3 regions of the Auritidibacter ignavus genome follow, and region 3 is predicted to be linked to each of the others. Evidence: riboswitches for the same ligand, from Rfam matches in the RefSeq annotation. Region 3 holds a riboswitch; each other region holds the start of a gene.
The links. A riboswitch is a leader RNA that binds a small molecule or an ion and turns the genes downstream of it on or off. The one in region 3 is predicted to bind S-adenosylmethionine.

Region 1 (2,264 bases), 1.1 Mb from region 3:
CTCGGGGACCGTGACGTGCGCATTGGCCACGGCAATCTGGGCGGTGATAAATTCCTCGGGGACCTCGGCATGGGCGTTGTGCATCTGGCTTCTCGCGGCCAACGCCTCCAGGGCGCTGTCTAGAGACCTGGCGGCTTCGATCACGGTGGCGCGGGCGGTGAAAGCCCCGGCACCGAGGCGCCCGACGGTTTCGAGGATGAGCGGATCGTCACGGTAGGGCACGCCCAGACCGGTGTTGAAGGTACGTTTGCGGTGCCGGACCCCAGAAGTGGCGTCGTGAACTGCAGCAGCCCCGATGCCGGCGGAGACGGCCAGTAACACCAACTGGAAGAAGGTCGCTTCATGGTGGGCCTCGGGCGAACCAGGGACACGTGGTAAGACGTGGGTGGCCGGAACAGTGATGTCGGTGAATCGTGCGGTACCGGTGGAGGTCAGGCGTTGACCGAACCCGTCCCAGTCATCGAGGAGCTCCACCCCGGGATCATTGACCCCGACCACCGCGAATCCGCGACCTTCTTGGGCAGATCCGTCGGGATTGTAGAGGGTGGCCGACACCCGGGTATGACTGGCGAAAGCCGACCCGGTGGCGTAGTACTTCGTGCCGTTCAGGATCCCGCTACCGTCGGGGTGCAACGAGAGCGAGGTGTTGAGCGTGCCCAGGGTGTTCCCGCCGATTTCGGTGGAGGCGTTCCCGACGGTGACCCCGGACAGCAGTCGCTGAAACCACGCTGCTCGTTGCGGTTCAGGCAGAAAGTACAGGGATTCGGTGAATCCGGCGTGGGAGCGGTATTGGTGGGCGATATTCGCATCGGCGGTGGCTAGATCAATCAGCAACCGCGTAAAGGTTTCGATGCTCACCCCGGGGCCGCCGTATGCGGTGGGGACCCGCAACACACTGAAGCCGGCCTGGTTGAGCTCGCGGATCTCGGCGAAGGGCAAAATGCGTTGCTGTTCCCGCTGGCTAGCACCAACAGCGATCGAGTCAAACAGTGGGGCGAAATAGTCTTTCAGGCTGTGATAGTCCGAGACGGTCGGAACATGCGGGGCCACGGGGGTGGCCGAGATTGCGACGTCGTCGTGAAATGTCCGGGCAGAAGGCGACACAGCGAAGGTCCTTTCCATCGGAACTGGCATTAGCACCTGGGTGGCCTGAACGGCACCCCTGGTTGCTGTGGCGTCATCGAGCCAGCTCTCTCAGCCACTCTGGATGGTCTGGGCCTCACTGTAGTCAGTGACCATGTCACATCACAGGTCATTGAGAAATGTGACGTGAACTACTCGCCCTGCCAGGACTGGTGCAGGGTTAGTTCTTGCTGTATTTCACCAACCGGACGTTGACGAACTCTTTGATGCCGTACGGTCCCAGCTCACGCCCGAAACCGGAGCGCTTGACACCGCCGAAGGGCAACTCTGCGGCGGTGGTGGAGGTTTCATTGATGAACACTTGGCCGGTGTGGATCTGATTTCCCACCTCAGCCGCGCGCGCCGGGTCGGAGGAGTGGACGGTAGCGGTCAAACCGTAGGGCGTGTCGTTGGCGAGCTTGATGGCTTCTTCTTCACTTGCCACCGAGTAGACCATGGCCACCGGGCCAAAGAGCTCTTCGGAATAGGCCCGCATCTCGGGGGTGAGCCCGGTGAGCAGAGTGGCCGGGTACCAGGCCCCCTCGCGGTCTTCGGGCGCCCCTCCCACGTGTGCGGTCGCACCGTGGTCGATGGCGTCGCGGACCTGAGCGTCGAGATTCTCCAACGCTTGCTGGGAAGACATCGGTCCCATGGCCGTCTCCGGTTGGGTGGGGTCGCCCAACCGGACTTGTTCCACGGCGGTTTTCAGTTGTTCCACAAAGTCGTCGTAGAACTCCTCGAGCACAATGAGGCGTTTAGCCGCGTTGCAGGCCTGGCCGGCGTTACCAAACCGCGAGGTGGCAGCCAGCTCGACGGCCTGGGGCACGATGTCGCGGTCAAGCACGATGAAGGGGTCGTTACCACCCAGCTCAAGCACCACTTTTTTCAGGTGTTTACCGGCGGTCTCGGCCACCGCTGCCCCCGCCCGGTCAGAGCCGGTCAGAGACACACCCTGGACCCGCGGGTCGGGAATAACTCGCTCGGCGATCTGCTCGTTGGAGGCGTAAATATTGACGTAGGCGCCCGCGGGGAATCCGGCCTCGTGGAAGATCTGCTCCATCACTTCGGCCGATTCCGGACACTGCGGGGCGTGCTTAAGCACGATGGTATTTCCGGCCATCAGGTTCGGCCCAGCAAAACGG
Region 2 (2,264 bases), 910 kb from region 3:
CAGCCCTTGTTTGACGTCGTGCCACAAATCGTCGACATCTTCGCGTCCAACTGCCAGTCGCACGGTGGTCTCGTTGATCTGTCCAGCGATGCGAAGCTCCTCCGAAAGGCGACAGTGGGTCGTGGTCAGCGGGTGGGTGATCAAGGAGCGAGAGTCGCCAAGATTGACCGCCAGGGTAAACAGCTGCAGTGAATTGAAAAACCGCTCAACACCGGCAGAATCGGTATTCAATTCGAAAGAGAATACCGCTCCCGTCCCCCGCGTGAAGTCTCGTTCCGCAATGTCTTTATTCGGGTGAGATTCCAGCGAGGGGTGGCTCACCGAACGCACACCGGGGTGCTGTTCCAGTCGACGAGCGAGTTCCGTAGCGGTCTGGCTGTGGCGGGGCAACCGCAGGTCGAGCGTTTCAATACCCTCCAAAGCCTGCTGGGCGTTCAACGCCGATAGCACCGGTCCCACGTCGTTGAGCAACTGTGCTCGAAGCAGATGCAGCACAGAGCCTGCCTCCCCGTATTTCTCCACCAAGGACTGAGGACCAAAACGAGGGCGTGGTGTGGTCAGCTGTGGCCATAGCTCTGGACGTTGTGAGGGATGGAAATTGTCCGTGACAATGACCGCTCCTCCGAGAGAGGAACCGTTTCCGACCAAGTATTTGGTCACCGAGTGCACCACGAGGTCAGCACCCAGACGAGCAGGTTGGAGCAAATACGGTGTCGCCAGGGTATTGTCGACAATCAGTGCCACCCCGTGCCGGTGAGCAACTTCTGCCAAGGCCGGGATATCCGGCAGGTCTGCGTGTGGGTTGGCAATGGATTCGACCACAAAGACCCGCGTGCGTTCGGTGATCGCTTCCTCCCACTGCTGGGGATCGTGCGGATTGACCCAGGTGGTGGTGATCCCGGCTTCCGCCAGGCTGTCGTTGAGCAAGTCAGCGGTGCCACCATAGATACGGTTTGAAGCCACCACGTGGCCGGCCGGAGCCTCCGGATGGGGTTGACCGTCTGGGCTTTGCGAGGACCGTCCTGCCAGGGCCAGCACACTCAGCGTGATGGCGGCCTGGCCCGACGCGGTGGCGACCGCCCCGACTCCGTCTTCCAGGCTGGCAAGTCGCCGTTCCAGCAATCCAACCGTGGGATTTCCAGTTCTGGAATAGGTCAGTCCAGGTTGACGTTGGGCGAAGACTTCACGGGCTTGGGCGAAAGAATCGAATCCGAAGGCAGCTGAAACATAGACTGGTTCGCGTACAGGACGAATGGATTCATCCGGGATACGGCCCGCGTGAATTTGTTGGGTACTAAACCCGGATTGACATGGGCCCTCAGAGTCTTCGGCAGAAAAGTGACTGGTAGTAGACATAACGTCCCCCTTGATACTAGGGCGTGTCTGCCAGTGCTGGGCACGCCGTGCTTGCCTCCAGCGGTGTGCTGAAGACCGGATCATCATCTGAGGCACCCCGTCACAGCGGAAAGGGTTGCCGACCGGCCAGTCAGAGCTTGTTGAACCGGTTCTCGTGATCCTTTGTCAAAGTATTCTACTTGTTTTCGAGGAGTGGTTGGTCTAACGAATTTGGTCTCAACCTCCGCTACCGCCACCCACTCTGAAAGACACTTTAAAAATCGCCCTGATAGTGGTCAAAGCACCGGGTGGAGGACCCGTCATATTCTGTCGTCAAACCTTCATTACCGTGAATATCTCACATTATGACGACGCTGGCCGCGCCGGGTTCTTTCCCCACGCGGCCAGCGTCGCGGTGTGTCTTCCGTGCCGTCGTTATTCGACGATCAGGTGACGCTTAGTGCACCCGGCGGTTGCGCACCGGGACGAAAATGGTTCCTCACACAATCGAGCCCACAGCCAGGCCGGCAATGGCCAAGATGTTTCCGGTACCGGTAGTCGCCACGTCTGAGGACGAACCAGAGCCAGTTGCACCAGACTGCTCATCCAAGCGGCGCTTGTTCGGTGCAGCACCCTCCGTTGCGGTTCCGGATCCACCGCTTTTGTCCTCGTCCACGGCGTTCTCAGGCGCACGGTACGTGATGGTTCCCGTGGTCTCATCAAGCGAGATCTCCCAGTCGTCTGGGACGGTAAATGACTCGTCGATTGCAAATCGAGTCCCCTCTGGCAGTTGCGGCTCGACGGTTTGTGGGGCCGCAACCGTTCCACCCGGTGCAGTGGTGACCGCCTCATATCCCGGACCATACTGCTCGCTCGCAGACGTGACGGTAATCGTCACCGGCACGGTATACTCCCGCGGTTCGGCGTTC
Region 3 (2,264 bases):
GTCTTCCAGCCAGTGCGCCACCGTCAGCGCTGATTCCACATGGCGGGAGACACGTAAGGAGAGGGTCTCGAGGCCGAGGTTGACGATCCAAGCATTGAATGGGCTGGCTGCGCTGCCCAGATCGCGCAACAGCTGGGTGCGAAGTCGCAAAATATAGGAGAGATTCGCACCCAGCGGTCCATCGGGTCCAAAATCGGTGCCGAACACCACGCCGTGATACGACTCGTCGGGGGTATTGAACCAGGGGAATTTTTCCGGGTCGGCTGTCCAGTCGAAATGGCCCGAATCAACGACGAACCCGCCGAGCGCCGCGGCATGACCGCCCAAGTATTTGGTCGCCGAATGCACGACAATATCCACACCGTGTTCGAACGGGCGGAACACCGGCGGTGGAGTCAATGTCGAATCCACGATCAAGGGGAGCCCCGCCTGATGGGCAATATCTGCCACCGCTTCCACATCGAGCACATCGGCTTTCGGGTTACCCAGCACTTCACCAAAGAGCACCTTGGTGTTGGGTTTAATGGCCTGTTTCCAAGCGTCAAGGTCATCGGGATCGTCAACAAAGATCGTTTCAATCCCGAGTCGCGGTAGGGTGTGTTTGAACAGGTTTTGGGTGCCACCATATAGTGATGCGGACACCACCACCGAATCTCCCGCACCGGCAAGGTTGAGAACGGCCAGGGTGGTCGCGGACTGTCCGGAGGAGGTCATCACCGCCCCCACGCCACCTTCCAGTGCGGCGACCTTCTGTTCGACCGCGTCGGTGGTGGGATTCGTAATGCGGGTGTAGATCTGGCCCAGGCTGGAGAGTGCGAAACGATCGGCTGCGTCCTGCAAAGTCGGGAAGTTATAGGACGCTGTGGCATGAATGGGAAGCTGGGTGGAACCGTAGTCGGCTACCTCCGGAATCCCAGCGTGAATCTGTTTGGTGGCTAGCCCCCAGGTGTTGGGGTTGGTGCTGTCTGGTTGCTGTGATTGACCCATGGGGTTTGACTCCTGTTGTCTCAGGGGTCGCAACTCGTGTTCTGACACCGTGCCGGCAGACAGCGTTCAGAGCACGGTGGACCCGCGCTTGCTGCGAACCATTGTGGTTCGCGCCTGGTCCTCACCCGGGGCACCCCACCGCGGTGGAGGGTTGCCGGTCAGCAAGCCGGGGCTGTTTCACTGACACTCGTGACCAATACAAAGTATTCTGCCAGATCTGGGCGGTCATTTCATCCCAGGTCTGATCACATCGGAGACTGCACTGGTTCTGCCTACCAACGACGAGTCCATAGACTACAAGGGATGACCAGTTCTTCATTGTCCTTCCACGACGCCCTCCCACAGATCGGCCACGGGTTACCGGCCGCGTCATTAGTCGAAGAACTTCTCGGGCTACCGCACCGGCTTCGCGCGGTGGTGGAATCACCTCCGGGTACGGGTAAAACCACGATCATTCCCCCGTTGTTGGCGGCCAGGGCCGAGCACCGCGAGCCCGGTCTCAAGGTCGTGGTGACCCAGCCGCGCCGGGTTGCGGCCCGGGCAGCAGCACGGCGACTGGCACAGCTCACTCGCACCACCGTGGGGGACCACATTGGTTATACCGTTCGGGGCGATGCGAAGGTCTCAGCACAGACTCAGATCGAGTTCGTCACGGTGGGAGTGTTGCTCCGTCGTCTGTTGCGTGATCCGGACCTGGATGATGATTCGGCGGTGGTGATCGACGAAATCCATGAACGCTCCGTAGAAACCGACCTCACCGCCGCATTTATCCGCGATCTCTTACCACGACGCGATGACCTGGAACTCGTGGCGATGTCAGCAACTGCGCAGTCGCAACAGTGGGTGAACTATTTTGATGCTGCATTATTCACCGCCCACACCGAGATTTATGCCCTCACCGAAGAATTCTCTCAGCCCCCCACCGCGCTGGACGACCGTGGCGTCACTCCAGATTTTCTCGCCCACGTTGCGAAGACGACGGCCCAGACCAGTGCCCGCACCGAGGGAGACGTTTTGGTCTTTCTGCCCGGTGTCGCCGAGATCCGCGCGGTACAACGCCAGCTTCCTGAAGCCCTCGTGTTGACCGGGTCAAGCACCGTCGAGGAACAGGACCGGGTACTCTCCCGAGCCAACCATCAGCGCATCATTCTGGCAACGAATGTCGCTGAGTCGTCCTTGACCGTTCCGGGGGTCAGGGCCGTGGTGGACTCAGGGCTGGAGCGAACCCAACGGTTAGACACGATGCGGGCCATGACCGGGCTGGTCACCGTGGGTGC

Region 1: linked by a shared signal. The riboswitch ahead of QDX22_RS10295 (acyl-CoA dehydrogenase family protein) and the one ahead of QDX22_RS05145 (O-acetylhomoserine aminocarboxypropyltransferase/cysteine synthase family protein) in region 3 are both predicted to bind S-adenosylmethionine.
Region 2: linked by a shared signal. The riboswitch ahead of QDX22_RS00975 (O-acetylhomoserine aminocarboxypropyltransferase/cysteine synthase family protein) and the one ahead of QDX22_RS05145 (O-acetylhomoserine aminocarboxypropyltransferase/cysteine synthase family protein) in region 3 are both predicted to bind S-adenosylmethionine.

The regions. Positions count from the first base shown of each region.
Region 1 covers NZ_CP122564.1:2,261,954-2,264,217, reverse strand. The annotation lists gene QDX22_RS10295 (acyl-CoA dehydrogenase family protein) at 1-1,104, opposite strand, end outside; SAM riboswitch class I at 1,116-1,214, opposite strand; gene QDX22_RS10290 (NAD-dependent succinate-semialdehyde dehydrogenase) at 1,304-2,264, opposite strand, start outside.
Region 2 covers NZ_CP122564.1:222,475-224,738, reverse strand. The annotation lists gene QDX22_RS00975 (O-acetylhomoserine aminocarboxypropyltransferase/cysteine synthase family protein) at 1-1,356, opposite strand, end outside; SAM riboswitch class IV at 1,399-1,516, opposite strand; gene QDX22_RS00970 (Rib/alpha-like domain-containing protein) at 1,835-2,264, opposite strand, start outside.
Region 3 covers NZ_CP122564.1:1,135,809-1,138,072, forward strand. The annotation lists gene QDX22_RS05145 (O-acetylhomoserine aminocarboxypropyltransferase/cysteine synthase family protein) at 1-987, opposite strand, end outside; SAM riboswitch class IV at 1,067-1,182, opposite strand; gene QDX22_RS05150 (ATP-dependent helicase C-terminal domain-containing protein) at 1,291-2,264, shown strand, end outside.